DNA from 3 places in the Arthrobacter sp. NPDC055138 genome. Region 2 is predicted to be linked to each of the others. Evidence: predicted binding sites of a transcription regulator. Region 2 holds the regulator's gene; each other region holds the start of a gene.
The links. The regulator LexA, encoded in region 2, represses DNA repair genes until DNA is damaged. The targets are predictions, from matches to a motif close to TCGAACANNTGTTCGA.
Positions count from the first base shown of each region.

Region 1: ACWF5H_RS05385 (DUF222 domain-containing protein) is a predicted target of LexA. The motif match lies at 2,584-2,599, and genes of this name have one in related genera.
Region 3: ACWF5H_RS05715 (DUF6504 family protein) is a predicted target of LexA. The motif match lies at 2,653-2,668, and genes of this name have one in related genera.

Region 1 covers NZ_JBSGTH010000002.1:36,164-40,664, reverse strand. The annotation lists gene ileS (isoleucine--tRNA ligase) at 1-450, opposite strand, end outside; gene ACWF5H_RS05385 (DUF222 domain-containing protein) at 869-2,569, opposite strand; gene ACWF5H_RS05380 (SDR family oxidoreductase) at 2,762-3,505, opposite strand; gene ACWF5H_RS05375 (hypothetical protein) at 3,673-3,987, opposite strand; gene ACWF5H_RS05370 (DUF488 domain-containing protein) at 4,253-4,501, opposite strand, start outside.
Region 2 covers NZ_JBSGTH010000006.1:33,440-37,940, reverse strand. The annotation lists gene hflX (GTPase HflX) at 1-502, shown strand, start outside; gene ACWF5H_RS15105 (ATP-dependent DNA helicase) at 495-2,534, shown strand; gene lexA (transcriptional repressor LexA) at 2,613-3,362, opposite strand; gene ACWF5H_RS15095 (LysM peptidoglycan-binding domain-containing protein) at 3,663-4,016, shown strand; gene ACWF5H_RS15090 (histidinol-phosphate transaminase) at 4,089-4,501, shown strand, end outside.
Region 3 covers NZ_JBSGTH010000002.1:110,554-115,054, forward strand. The annotation lists gene ACWF5H_RS05695 (S-(hydroxymethyl)mycothiol dehydrogenase) at 1-291, opposite strand, end outside; gene ACWF5H_RS05700 (glutaredoxin domain-containing protein) at 456-713, opposite strand; gene ACWF5H_RS05705 (SOS response-associated peptidase) at 919-1,626, shown strand; gene ACWF5H_RS05710 (SRPBCC domain-containing protein) at 1,821-2,252, shown strand; gene ACWF5H_RS05715 (DUF6504 family protein) at 2,766-3,080, shown strand; gene ACWF5H_RS05720 (DNA polymerase III subunit alpha) at 3,171-4,501, shown strand, end outside.

The DNA of each region.
Region 1 (4,501 bases), on a different contig from region 2:
CTGCCATTCATCGGCGTACTTCATCACGGACGTGCGGCAGGCATCGTTGAACTTGTCGATGCCCATGGCAACGATCTGGTTCTTGTCCGTCATGCCCAACTGCTTCATCGCCTCCAGCTCGGCGGGCAGGCCGTGCGTGTCCCAGCCGAAGCGGCGCTCCACCTTGTGGCCGCGCTGCGTCTGGTAGCGCGCTACCAGGTCCTTGACGTAGCCGGTCAGCAGGTGGCCGTAGTGCGGCAACCCGTTAGCGAAGGGCGGCCCATCGTAGAAGACGAACTCATTCCCGCCATCTTCGCCGGCATCTCGGGCATCGACGGAAGCCTGGAACGTGCCGTCCTGCTGCCAGTATTTGAGCACCAGTTCCTCGATCTCGGGGAACTTGGGCGAGCTCTCGGCAGCGGCAGCGCCGGCGGTGGAGGCCTTGGGATAGATCTGTGGCATTTTCGTCATCCTGGAAAGACAGCTCGGCAAGTGTGGGTACTTCTGCGAGGACGTGTCCTGCTCCAGCACACCGATTAGGCCTGAAAGCCGAACCCGCTGCCGGGGCGAACCCGCGGTACCACCTCACTTGCTGGCCTGATGCGCCGGAACCGGTGCAAAGGGACAGCCACTCGTTCGCTGCTGTGACGGGCTTACCCGTCCGGCTCTACTAGGCCCGGTGTTGCTGCGTGGACCGTTCTTCCGGAAGCTCACCGGTGATGGCCGGGTCGAAGCTTGTAGCTCAAGTTTAGGGCCACATCGCCGCGGCTGTCGAAACGCAGACCGGCAGCGCGGCCGACAGCGCGATCGAAAGCCCTGGACCCACACAAGGCTTGCCTGTCTCCTTGCCGGCGAGGCCTCCGCTGCCAGGTTCGCCGGCCCACCGTCCTCACGGAACCGGCAACAAATCCGGAACTTTGGTGCGCCAGTATCGGTTGCGTCGCCTGCGGCGGTGCGGGTCGACGTAGCCGGGCGGGATAAACCAAGGGATGCCGTCTTCGACCGCGATCTCCCAGTCGCCCTGTTCAACCAGGTCATGGTGAAAGATGCATAGCAATACGCCGTTGTTCACGTTTGTCCGCCCGCCCCGGTACCAGGGAACGACGTGGTGAGCCTCGCACCAGACCGCCGGCATTGTGCAGCCGGGAAACGCGCACCCACAGTCACGTACGGCGAGCGCCTTGCGGACTGCCGGGGTGAAGAACCTCGACGCGCGGCCCAGATCCAGGACCTCGCTCTGAGAACCCAGTACCACCGGGATGATCGACGCGTCGCAGGCCAGCCTCCGCACAGTCTTGGCTGAGACGGGATGGCCGAACACCGGATGCGCCGGGCCGGTCAACTTGCCGGCCAATTCCTTGTAACCGGTGGTGACCATAATCTGAGCGCGGTGCCCGCCGGTGGCCGGCAGCCTGCCAGCCGACAAAGCGACCACGCACCCGGCCACCAGCCCGGCCAATTGCTTCTGCGCAAACGACCGCGGATCCAACAACGCGGCATCCTGGTCCGTCGTCCCATCCCCGAACACCGCATCGGTTGTCCCGGACGCGGGAGCGGGCAGGAACGCGGCGGTCCCCGGCACTTCACCATCCCCTTCGACGGTGGTGCCTGCGGCCATACCCGTGCCGTTGCCGGCAGTGATGTTCTCGCCGGTCAGCCGCGGGTTGGTCGCTGTATTCATCACCGTCGCCAGCGCCGGGTACTGAGCGTCATCTGCCGCCAGAGTGAAGTAGTGCAGGCCGCCGCGCCGCCCCCGATAGAACACACCCTGTTTCGCGCGCAGCGCCGCCTCCGAGGGCTCACTCCCGTCCGCATCCGCGGCGGCCTCCCACATTCTGGCGACCTTGCCCAATACGTCCTGATCGGCTTCCACTGCCTGACGCACCAGCGCCGCTTCCATCTCCGCCGCAGTTTCCATCCCGGCAGCCGGACGTACCCGCGCCACCGCATCAGTGATCAGCGACGCAGCCCGGCCCGCAATCCTGCCCTCAGCCAACGCCTTCCCAAGCACCGGCAGCCTGACGCTCCCGGGCTCGCCTGAAGGCAGCCGTCCGGCGAGCGCAGCCTGACCCACCCTGATCCGCCGCTTTGCCTCGCCCGCACCGATCCCCAGCCGGGCCCGCAAATACTCGGCGTTCGTGCGGAACTCCGTCCCCCTGCGGGCGCTGCCGTCCTCGCCCTCCGCCGCTCCCTGCCCGTCAGATCCGTCCCGACCGGTGCCGGCGTTTAGCGCTTCCGCAGGATCAGCCCAGCCGCGCTCCCCCGTGTCCGCACCCGCAGCAGGGACTATGCCACCACCGGGTGAGGATTCTGCGCCGCGGCAATCGGCGGCCACAGGACCTCCGAAAAGTCCGTCCCGCTCCCCTACCCGGGCAACATCGGCCCGCTCTACTGCCCATGCTCCTGCCAACTGGAAGAACTCCACGATCTTGGAGATGTCCTCCACCGCCGCAACAGTCGCTGCCAGCTCGCGGGTAGACATCTGGTCCATTCCAGCGACGAAGCTGCCCGCTCTGCTGGCCAAGTCGACGCGCACTCGGTCCAGGGAAGCAAGTGTCCCCGGATCCTGTTCGAGCGGTGTAATGGCCATACATCCATTTTTCTTCGAATACAGATTCGAAGCAATCAAATTCCTCGATTGTGTAGGGATAGTCGGCCGGTGTGCCGGCCGTAACGGGCCGGGGAGAAACGAGTCCTAGCTAGCCAACCCGAGCCCCCTAGCTGGGCTACTCCGAACCCGGAGCTACGCGAGTCCGAGTCCGGACAACTCGAAGCCCTGCCGCTATTTCCGAATCAGCTTGTGGGCGGCGGCCTGCGCGACCGGGCGCATGACGATCTGATCCAGGTTCACATGGTGCGGCAGATTGAGCGAGTAGGCCACCACGTCGGCAACGTCCTCGGCCAGCAGCGGCTTCTCCACGCCGGTGTAGACCTTGTCCGCCGCCGCCTGGTCGCCGCCGAGACGGTTCAGCGAGAACTCTTCGGTCTGCACCAAGCCCGGCAGGATGTCGATCACCCGCACGTTATGTTCGGCCTCTTCCAGACGCAGGGTACCGGCCATGGAGTGCTGCGCGAACTTGGCGGCCACATATCCACCGCCTCCTTCGTACGCCACGATCCCCGCGGTGGAGGTCAGCAACACGACCGAGCCTTCGCCGTTATCCCGCAGGGCCGGCAGGAATGCCTTGATCATCCGCAGGGAGCCGAGGACGTTTACGTTGTACATCTTCTCCCAGTCGGCGAACTTTCCTTCAGCGATCGAGTCCACCCCGAAGGCGCCGCCGGCGATGTTCACCAGCGCATCGACGCCTCCGCCGGCGAGCACGCCGGCTACCAACTGATCGACGGAGGCCTGGTCCGTCACGTCGCCGGGCATCGCCACCGCGCCGGTTTCTTCGGCGAGCGCGGCAAGCCGGTCGGCACGCCGGGCCACTGCCACTACCTCCCAACCGCTTCCGCGCAGCGCCCGCACGGTGGCGGCGCCGATCCCCGAACTTGCTCCCGTTACTACTGCGCGCTTGGTCATGAATCACAGCCTAGTGGCGAATAAAAACGGAGGCCTACAGTACGACGTCGCTGCGAGCCGCTGGAACGCTTGGGGATCCGTCCGTCACTGCTAGGCCGAGCGATAGCTGACAGGCAGGAACGAGACTTCACCGAGCGAAGCTGCGATGACCGTTTGATCAGCAGGGGTCACCGGTTGATCAGGAGTGGCCTCAGCGGCATCGCGCACGATACCCGCTCGAGTTCGACGACGGCGGCCGCTCCCGATACTCGGTTGTTCCGGCCGGTGTCATCGCACCAGTCGACGTTGTAGGGCATCGCAGTCACCGAGGCCTCACCTGCCGCGGCGGCCGAGGGGACCGTAAAGGTATACGTGAAGCCGCCGCCGTCGTTCATCGGGGCGGTCTCGTGGAGCACTTCTACACCGGAAGCATCTGTCACGATCACTTCAATCTGGGCCTCGCTGCCGTAGCGTGGGTCGCAGTCAGCGTCCCGCGCTGACACCGTCACAGTCTCCCCCGGACCCGCCTCCTTGGGGGTCACCGAGTAGTCCGGCGGGAGACACGGTGGAGCCTCGAACCCGGGGATAATCCCGCATCCGGCCATGGAACCGATCAAAGCCGCCGAACCCATCAGGGTCAGGACGGCGCTGCGCCAGATGCCGCGCCCAGAGCCGCGTGTGCCGCCCTCTGTGAGGCGTTTGCGGACCCGGCACATCCGACTCCGCGGGCCGCCGGCGCCACGTAAATCCCCCATCCGGCGCGGCATGTCAGTCGGACCCCCCGCCGAGTTCCTCCAGGATCAAGTCCCGCAGCACCGCCGCTTGGTTGTGCGTCTCATCCTTGGCACCGTAAAGCAGGCACAGCTTTGGATGCTCGCGGGCCAGCTCCAACAAACGCTTCAGCGCCTCGGAACCGTCCAGCTCCTGCCGGTACGCCACAGTGAACGCTTCGAACTTCTCTGGCTGGTGGCTGAACTCCTTGCGCAACTCGGCGGATGTCCCCGCTTCCTTCAGCCA
Region 2 (4,501 bases):
CGGTTTCGTCCGCTCGCTGCCAACGCAACTGGTGGAAGCCTTCCGCTCCACGTTGGAGGAAGTTGCCGACGCCGATGTGATCCTGCACGTGGTGGACGTCTCGCACCCCGACCCGGAGGGCCAGATCGCCGCGGTGCGTGAAGTGCTCACCGAGGTGGATGCCCGGCACATTCCTGAAATCGTGGTGTTGAACAAGGCAGATGCCGCCGATCCCTTCGTGGTCGAACGGCTGCGGCAGCGCGAACCGAACCACGTAGTGGTCTCGGCACGCACCGGCCAGGGCATGGACGCGCTGCTGCGACTGATCAGCGAAACCATCCCGCGTCCGAGCGTGAAGCTGCGGCTGTTGGTGCCCTACGACCGCGGCGAAGTCATCAGCCGTTTGCACAGCGAGGATGCGGAGATCCTCGCCATGGAGCACGGGGAAGACGGCACGCGGCTCGATGTCCTGGTTCGCGAGGGCTTGGCAGCGGAGCTGGAACGATTCCTTCGACATGACTGAAACCCGGGTACCGGCCGGCGAGGCGTTGCGGCTGCTCGATGTCGCGGTCCAGGGCATGGGCGGCCAACACCGCGCCGGCCAGCACGAGATGGCTGCCAAAGTAGCCGAGGCCTTCGACCGCCGGCAGCACCTGCTGGTGCAGGCGGGCACCGGCACGGGCAAGTCGTTGGCGTATCTGATCCCGCTCATGGTGCAGGCCTTGGAGGGTGAGAAGCCCGCCATCGTCTCCACCGCGACGCTGGCCCTGCAGTCGCAGATCGTCAAAAGGGACCTGCCGCGGCTGATGGAAGCCGTCGCCGATGAGCTTCCCCGGCCGTTGGACGTGGCGCTGCTCAAGGGGCGGAACAACTACGTCTGCCTGCATAAGCTGGCAGGCGGCTTTCCGGACGAAGACGCGCCTGCTGCGCTGTTCAGCCTCGGCGAGGACGCCGTCCCGCATCCGGCTCCCGCCGGCGGAGGGGCGTCCAGCGGGGCCGCGGGTGCATTGGGCAAGGAGGTCGTGCGGCTGCGCGAATGGGCGCAGGAGACCGAGACCGGCGATCGCGATGAACTGGTGCCCGGGGTCAGCGATCGCGCGTGGCGACAGGTCTCCGTGGGATCGATGGAATGCCTCGGCGCGCAAAAATGTCCCCTCGCCGCCGAGTGCTTCAGCGAACTGGCGCGCGGACATGCTGCCGAGGCGGACATCGTGATCACCAACCACGCCATGCTCGCCATCAACGCCTTTGAGGGCGTGGCCGTGCTTCCGGACTACGACGTGGTGGTGATTGACGAAGCCCACGAATTGCAGGACCGCGTCACCAGCGCCGTGGCGGGGCAGCTGTCGGCTGCCATGGTCCGCACTGCGGCTTCGACCGCGCGCAAGCACACCGGGATCAGCGTGGAGCCGCTGAACTCGGCTGCCGGCGCCCTGGAGGACGTACTGGAGCCGTTGCCGAGCGGATTGTTGGCCTCCGGCCTGCGCGAGGAGCAGGAGTTGGTCCTCGCGCAGCTGCGGGAGGCGGCCCGCGCAGCGCTATCCGATTCCAAGCCCGAGGGGTCCGCGGCGGCAGACGGCGGGAGGCAGATGGCCCGATCCCGTCTTTCCTCGGTGCTGGAGATGGCCGAACGGCTGCTTTCGGCGGCAGATTCCCGCGAGGTCATTTGGGCGACCCGTCCCAGCACCTTCGGCGAGACCGGCGACTATATCGCCAACGACGACCAGCCGGCTACGCTCAACGTCGCCCCGTTGTCTGTTGCCTCCAGGCTGCGTGAAGGGCTCTTCGACGAACATACGGTGGTGCTGACCTCCGCCACGCTGTCGGTGGGGGGCACCTTCGACGCCGTTGCCGGTTCGCTCGGATTGTTGGGGGCCGGTGCCCCAGCGTACTCAAGCGCCGACGTGGGCAGTCCCTTCGATTACCCCCGCCAGGGTGTGCTGTATGTGGCATCGCATCTGCCCAAGCCGGGCCGTGGCACCAGCAGCGAGCAGCTCGACGAACTCGAGGAGCTGCTGCGCGCCTCACGCGGCGGGGCCCTCGGATTGTTCTCCTCGCGTCGCGCGGCAGAAGAAGCTGCCGCCGAAATGCGTCAGCGCACCGAACTGACCATCCTGTGCCAGGGCGAATCATCAATGGGGGCGCTGGTCCGCCAATTCGCCGATGAACCGGACACCTGCCTGTTCGGCACGATGACTCTGTGGCAGGGAGTCGATGTTCCGGGCGAGGCATGCCGGTTGGTGGTCATCGACCGAATTCCGTTCCCGCGGCCGGACGACCCGCTGACCACTGCCCGGACCCGGTCGGTAGCTCAGGCCGGCGGCAATGGTTTCATGACGGTCTCGGCCACCCACGCAGCAGTGCGGCTGGCCCAGGGCGCTGGCCGCTTGATTCGCGCATCCAATGACAAGGGGGTTGTGGCCGTGTTGGATTCCCGTCTGGCCACCGCCCGCTACGGAAATTTCCTCCGCAGTGCCCTGCCGCCGTTTTGGAGCACGAAGGATGGCGCCATCGCCCGCCAGGTCCTGGAGCGGCTGGCGGCCGCCGCCGCCTGAACCGGCGGCCGCCAGAACCATCCGGGTCCGCCGCCGAATGGGCAGGCTGCATCGGCTGAAGGAGCGGTGGCGGAGCAGTCAGAGCGCCCGCATCACGGAGACAACCTTGCCCATGATGGTTGCGTGGTCGCCCAGAATCGGTTCATAGCGCGTGTTCTGCGGCAGCAACCAGGTGTGCCCGTCTCGCTGCCGGAAGGTTTTTACCGTTGCCTCTTCGTCGAGCAGCGCCGCAACAATGTCGCCGTTCTCTGCGGTGTGCTGCTGCCGAACCACCACCCAGTCGCCATCGCAAATGGCAGCATCGATCATCGAATCGCCGGAAACCTTCAGCATGAACAACTCGCCGTGCCCCACCAGCTGCCGGGGCAGCGGCATGACGTCCTCGACCGCCTGGTCTGCCAGGATCGGTCCGCCGGCGGCGATCCGTCCCACCAGCGGCACCATGGCCGTATCGGATGACGTGGTGAGTTCGGCCACCGCGACGCCACTGGAGCTGCGCAGCTGCTGCGGCTCGTCCACGCCCACGATTTCCACGCCGCCCTGTTCAAGCGTCAGCGGAGTGAGGATCTCCATGGCCCGGGGACGCTTCGGGTCCCGCCGGATGTAGCCCATCTTCTCCAGTTGGGCCAGTTGATGGGTGACGCTGGACAGGCTTGCCAAGCCGACGAGGTCGCCGATCTCGCGCATCGACGGCGGGTACCCGTGGGCAATAACGGAGCGCTGGATGGTTTCCAGGATCTTCTTTTGCCGCGGCGTCAGGCTGCGTCCGACCTTGACAGGGCGGCCTCGTCGCCGCGCTCCGGCAGTGGTGGTGGTCTCTTCGGACATATCCGGCCCCGGTCTTCCCATGATGGTCCAGGTGCCGGGTCTGGCTGATGCGGAACCGGCACTCGGATTGCTGTCTCGACTGTTTTGTCAGTGGCGGCTGATGCACTGCAATTCACAGCCGCTCATGCCATCAACGCTAGGCGAGGCGGTGAGGAATTTCAAACATTTGTTCGACTGAGTCTCGACAATAGTCGATCACCAGTGCTAAAACTGTAGAAGACGCATTCGAAGATGCGTTCGAATGCGGTGGTTCGATGATCGAAACCAGTCGAAATAGATCGAAATCGGAAAGGTGGCACCATGTCCGCCCAGCTCGCACCGCAGTCCGCAGACTTCCGCGCCAACGCCCCCCTCCGGCTTACCCGCCGGGGCCGTTTGCTGCTGATTGGCCTGCCGCTCATGCTTGCCGCGGCCGTCGCGCTCACCCTGGTCGGCTTCTTCACCGCACCGGCAATGGCCGCTGCCGGAGGGTTGGGGCCGGGGCCGGCCGTTACCGTCACTGTCGGCAGCGGCCAGACGCTCTGGGATGTGGCGGTGCTGTCCGCCCCCGACCGCAACCCGCATGATGTCATCTTCGAGATCGCGCAATTGAACGGCCTGGACGGGGACATCGTCCATTCCGGCCAGCAGTTGCTGGTGCCGTCAGCGCATTGAGGCAACCGTAATATGAGCCGCTTCGGCCCGCCCGATTCCTGCCCCGGGCGGGCCGAAGCTTAAGCTGGATCGGTGAGTGAGCAGTTAGAACGCCTGAACCGTCTGCCGTTGCGGGGTAATCTCCGGGGCCTGGAGCCATATGGTGCCCCCCAATTGGACGTGCCCATCCTGCTGAATGTCAACGAAAACACCCACGGCTTGCCGGAGACGGTGCATCAAGCCATCGTCTCGGCCGTCAGCGCCGCAGCGGCCGGTTTGAACAGGTATCCGGACCGCGAGTTTACCGAGCTTCGGACGGCGCTGTCCCTCTATCTGGGACACGGCCTCACGGCAGAGAACATCTGGGCGGCCAACGGTTCGAATGAAGTGCTGCAGCAAATCCTTCAGGCCTTCGGCGGGCCGGGCCGGACCTTGTTGAGCTTCCCGCCCACGTATTCCATGTACCCGCTGCTGGCCAGCGGGACGGACACCGAGTATGTTGCGGT
Region 3 (4,501 bases), on a different contig from region 2:
CCGGCATTCACCGCAGACGGCCCGCCAGTTCAGGATCACGCGGTCGCCGGGGACCAGGTTGGTCACGTCGGGGCCCACGGCGTTGACCACGCCGGTGGCTTCGTGGCCGAGCAGGAACGGGAAGTCGTCGTTGATCCCGCCCTGCTTGTAGTGCAGGTCCGTATGGCAGACGCCGCAGGTGAGGATGTCCACCAGCGCCTCGCCCGGACCCGGGTCCGGCACCAGGATGGTTTCGATGGAGACCGGCGCATTCTTTTCCAGGGCCACTACTGCCCGTACCTTGTGAACCATGCGGGAGTGATTCCTTCCTAGCGAAGTCTGGAGGGGCCGTCATCGGCCACCCTGCCCATCCTAGGAAGAAAACCGGGGCGCCACAATTTCCAAAACGAATGTTATGGAAACTGCGGCGCCCCTGATGCCTGCGGGTCGGATTCCGCCGGTGGAGCCTGCGGCTGCTAGACGCCCAGGCGCTCCTTGACCAGAGAGAGCGGCGGGTTGGTGGCGCTGCTGCCGTCCGGGAAGAGCAGGGTGGGAACCGTCTGGTTGCCGTCGTTGAGCTGCTCGACCAGTTCGGCGGTGCCCGCGACCTCTTCGATGTTGATCTCGGTGTAGCCGATGCCCTGCGCATCGAACTGGGACTTCAGGCGACGGCAGTACCCGCACCAGGTGGTGGAGAACATGGTGACTGTTCCGGCAGCAGGTGTGTAATCCAAGGTGGCTCCTTCTGGTGTGAAAGCTTGTGTACATGTCAACGTCGCGCCGGCTGTGGTCATTCCCGGCGCTGAGCGTTGCCGCGGACGTTTCCGGCCGGGGGCCTTCGTTCCGGCCCACGGGCGAGCTTCAAGGATGCCACGAGGAGCCGGGAACTGTGCCCGCCCTGCGCCGTCTGGATCCGATGTACTGGACCATAATGGAGGCATGTGTGGCAGATACGTCATGGCGCGGGGAACGGGCGACCTGGTGGCTTCGTTCGACGTCGATGAGTCCTATGTCGAAGAGATCCAACCTTCGTACAACGTTGCACCGACTGACGAAGTCCCCCTGATCATCGACCGTAGGGGGCCTGACGGCGATGGAGTATCCAGAAAACTCATCATGGCCCGGTGGGGGCTCGTCCCCCCGTGGGCCAAGGATCCCCGCTCCGGCGCACGATTGATCAATGCACGCATGGAGACCGTCACGGAAAAACCCTCGTTCCGGAAGGCGGCGGCCAGAAAGCGCGGTTTGCTCGTTGCCGATGGGTACTTTGAATGGCAAAAGACCCCGGACGGCAAAATGCCGACCTATCTGCACGGCGAACGCGAAGAGATGCTGGCCTTTGCGGCGCTCTTCGAGAATTGGCCTGATCCGGCCCTGCCGGAAGATCATCCCCAGAAGTGGCTGCGGACCTGCACCATCATCACCACGCAGGCTTCCGATTCACTCGGGCACATCCATGACAGAACGCCGCTGATCGTGCCGGCTGACCTTTATTCGGACTGGCTGGATCCGGAAACCACATCCGAGGCCGATGTGCAGCAGCTGCTGGACGCCATGCCCGAACCGCATCTTGTTCCGCGGCGGGTCAGTTCCAAGGTCAACAACGTGCGCAATAACGGACCCGATCTCATCGCCGAGGCAGTGTGAGCGACGGCTCGGCCGTCCGGAGAAGTGATTTCACTGTCGTCGGTTTCACCCAAGTCCTTTTTCGTCGGACGTCCGCAACAATCCGGCAGAACTCGTTGTGCGCCAGCCCTCGCTGCTGGAAGCTAGGGGAGTAGCCGGACCCAGCCGCTATGGGGCGTCTGTCGGGTATGAGGCTGTCTGCGGGGGAGGAACCCATGACGGGAAAGTTTGTCGCCAGTTCGACGGCGACCATCGCGGCACCGCCTGATCGTGTCTGGGCGGTGATTACCGACCCCGAGGCCATCAAGGGGTTCATGTTCGGTACCGAGGTGAACACCGACTGGAGCGTCGGCGGGCCCATCAGCTGGCGAGGTGAATGGGAGGGTAAAGCCTACGAAGACAAGGGCCAGGTGCTGGAGTTCGAACCGGGAAGGCGGCTGGTTGTCACTCACTTCAGCCCGCTGACCGGACAGGCGGACGTGCCGGAGAACTACCACCGCCTCACCTGGACGCTGGAGGAAGTTCCCGGCGGAACCGAGTTCACGCTGTCGCAGGACAACAATGCCAGTGCCGAAGCGGCGGAGCACTCCAAGTCGATGTGGGACAAGTTGGTGGGCGACGTGAAGGATCTGGCTGAGCAAGGCTAGGCGAATGAGGCCGCGGACCGTCCCGCTGCGGCCGTGCGGCGATATTGATGAGATAGCAGCGTTCCTGGCTTTGCTCGGATTCAAGGCGTTGTATCGGCAGGTGCGGCCAAGCCCGTACATCGCGTTCGGCCGGGACGGGCTGGAGTTGTATTACTTCGGGATGGACGGGTTCCGTCCAGGTCGAAGCACTCGCATACCTTGCCGAACTCCACGTCCGGCTGGGGGATCCGGACAGCGCTCGCCGGGTGGTGGAAATCCTGGAGTTGCTGGATATCCCCGAGGAAGACTGGGCGGTATGCGGTCCAGTGCTGCGGCAGGCCAGGGAACTGCTGCAGGCGTAGGGCGCCCCGCTTCATCACTCTGGTTTTGTCAGTGCCTGTCCCTACGCTTGATCTTGGATTCGAACACATATTCGAATAGAATAAGAGGGTCAAGTTTTTCGGCAGGCGTGTTGGCGCAGGGGCGCGTGCTGCAGAGCTCTGACCCGTTGTCCAGATGAAAGGTGACTGGAACATGGGTGTTTTCAGTGAAGCTGTCGAAGTTGTTTGTTCCCCTGCCGGACAGCCTCTGCGGCTGCGGTGGCAGGGCAGGAGCTACCGGATTGTCGCAGAACCCGTGCGTTGGTATGAACGCCGCAAATGGTGGGCGGAAGAACTGAGGGCAGAACGGGGCAGGGGAGCCGGGTTGGTGGACCATGAAATCTGGCGCGTGCAGGCACGGCTGAACGGCAGGTCCCAGATCCGCACCTTGGACCTTTCCCACCAGGTGGATGCCGATCGCTGGCGACTGATCCGTGTCCATGATGCCGTCCGTGAACTGAGCGCCTGAGCGCAGACCCGCAGCATTTATTCGCCTCGGTTTTCGCGGCTGCCGCCGGATAACGATCCCGTGCCTTCAATAAGGCGTTTGGAATGACCAATGAGCTTTACCCATCTGCATGTATCCACGGCGTTCAGCGCCCACTACGGTGTCTCCTGGCCTGATGAACTGGCCGGTGCGGCCGCTTCCTTCGGAGCGGATGCATTGGCCTGCACGGACCGGGACGGGCTCTACGGAACAGTCAAGCACCTCAAGGCTTGCCTGGCGGTGGGGATTGATCCGATAGTCGGCGTGGATCTGGCAGTCCAGGACGACGGCGGCCGGGACACCGGGCGCGTTGTGGTGCTGGCACACGGCGGGAACCAAGGGAACGGCTACCATGCGCTCTGCCGACTGATTTCGGCGGCGCATGACGGGACGGCGGGCAGCGGGCGGGGGAGCAGGCACCGAACACCCGGGGTGACGCTGGAACAACTCGCCCGGCATGCCGGCACTCCGGACGGCGGACCTGCCCTCACGGTGCTGTTGGGGCCGATGTCCGAGGTCGGCCAAGCGCTGCGCCGCCGCAGCTATGTCGAAGCGCGCCGGCTGGCCGGACACTGGCGCACCGTGCTGCCGGTCGGATCGTTGGCAATGGAGATTGTGTCCCACCTCAGTGCCCCCGGCGAGAACCTGAGCACCGCCCACGCTGTACGCATGCTCAACCTTGCCGACGAACTGAAGATTCCAGCGGTGTTGACCAATGCCGTGCGCTACTGCGAAGAAGACGGAGCAGCTACCGCAGATGTACTGGACTCGGCCAGGACTTTGACGGCCTTGTCCAAACTGCCTGAACTGCAGCCCAGTGCCCAGGGTTGGCTGAAATCACCTGCACAGATGCAGGCACTGGCTCGGGAGATCGTTCAGGCAGCCGGTGGCGGAAGCCGGGACGCGCACCGACTGCTGTCCGTGACCGAAGCCGTGGCGGACCGGTGCCGGATGGACCCTTACCAGGACATGGGCTTCAAGCATCCCGTGGTCCCGGAAGCCTCGGTTATCGGGATCGACGGGGAACCACTGACCGAGCTGCTGCAGCGCTGTGAAACCGGCATTGCCGAACGGTTCGGCGGAATATCCGGGCGGGCAGAGCAGGAGCTGCGGGACCGGTTGGCACATGAGCTGGGCATCATCTCCCGGCTGGGCTTCGCCTCCTACTTCCTAACAGTTGCCGAAGTGTCGCGGATGATCACCGGCATGGGCGTCCGGGCTTCGGCCCGTGGGTCCGGGGCCTCCAGCCTGGTGAACTATCTGCTCTACATCAGCCACGTAAACCCGCTGGACCACGGGCTGATCTTTGAACGTTTCCTCTCCCAGGACCGCTCCACCTTGCCGGACATAGACATTGACGTGGAAAGCGCAGAACGGCACAACGTCTACCAGAAGATCTTCGA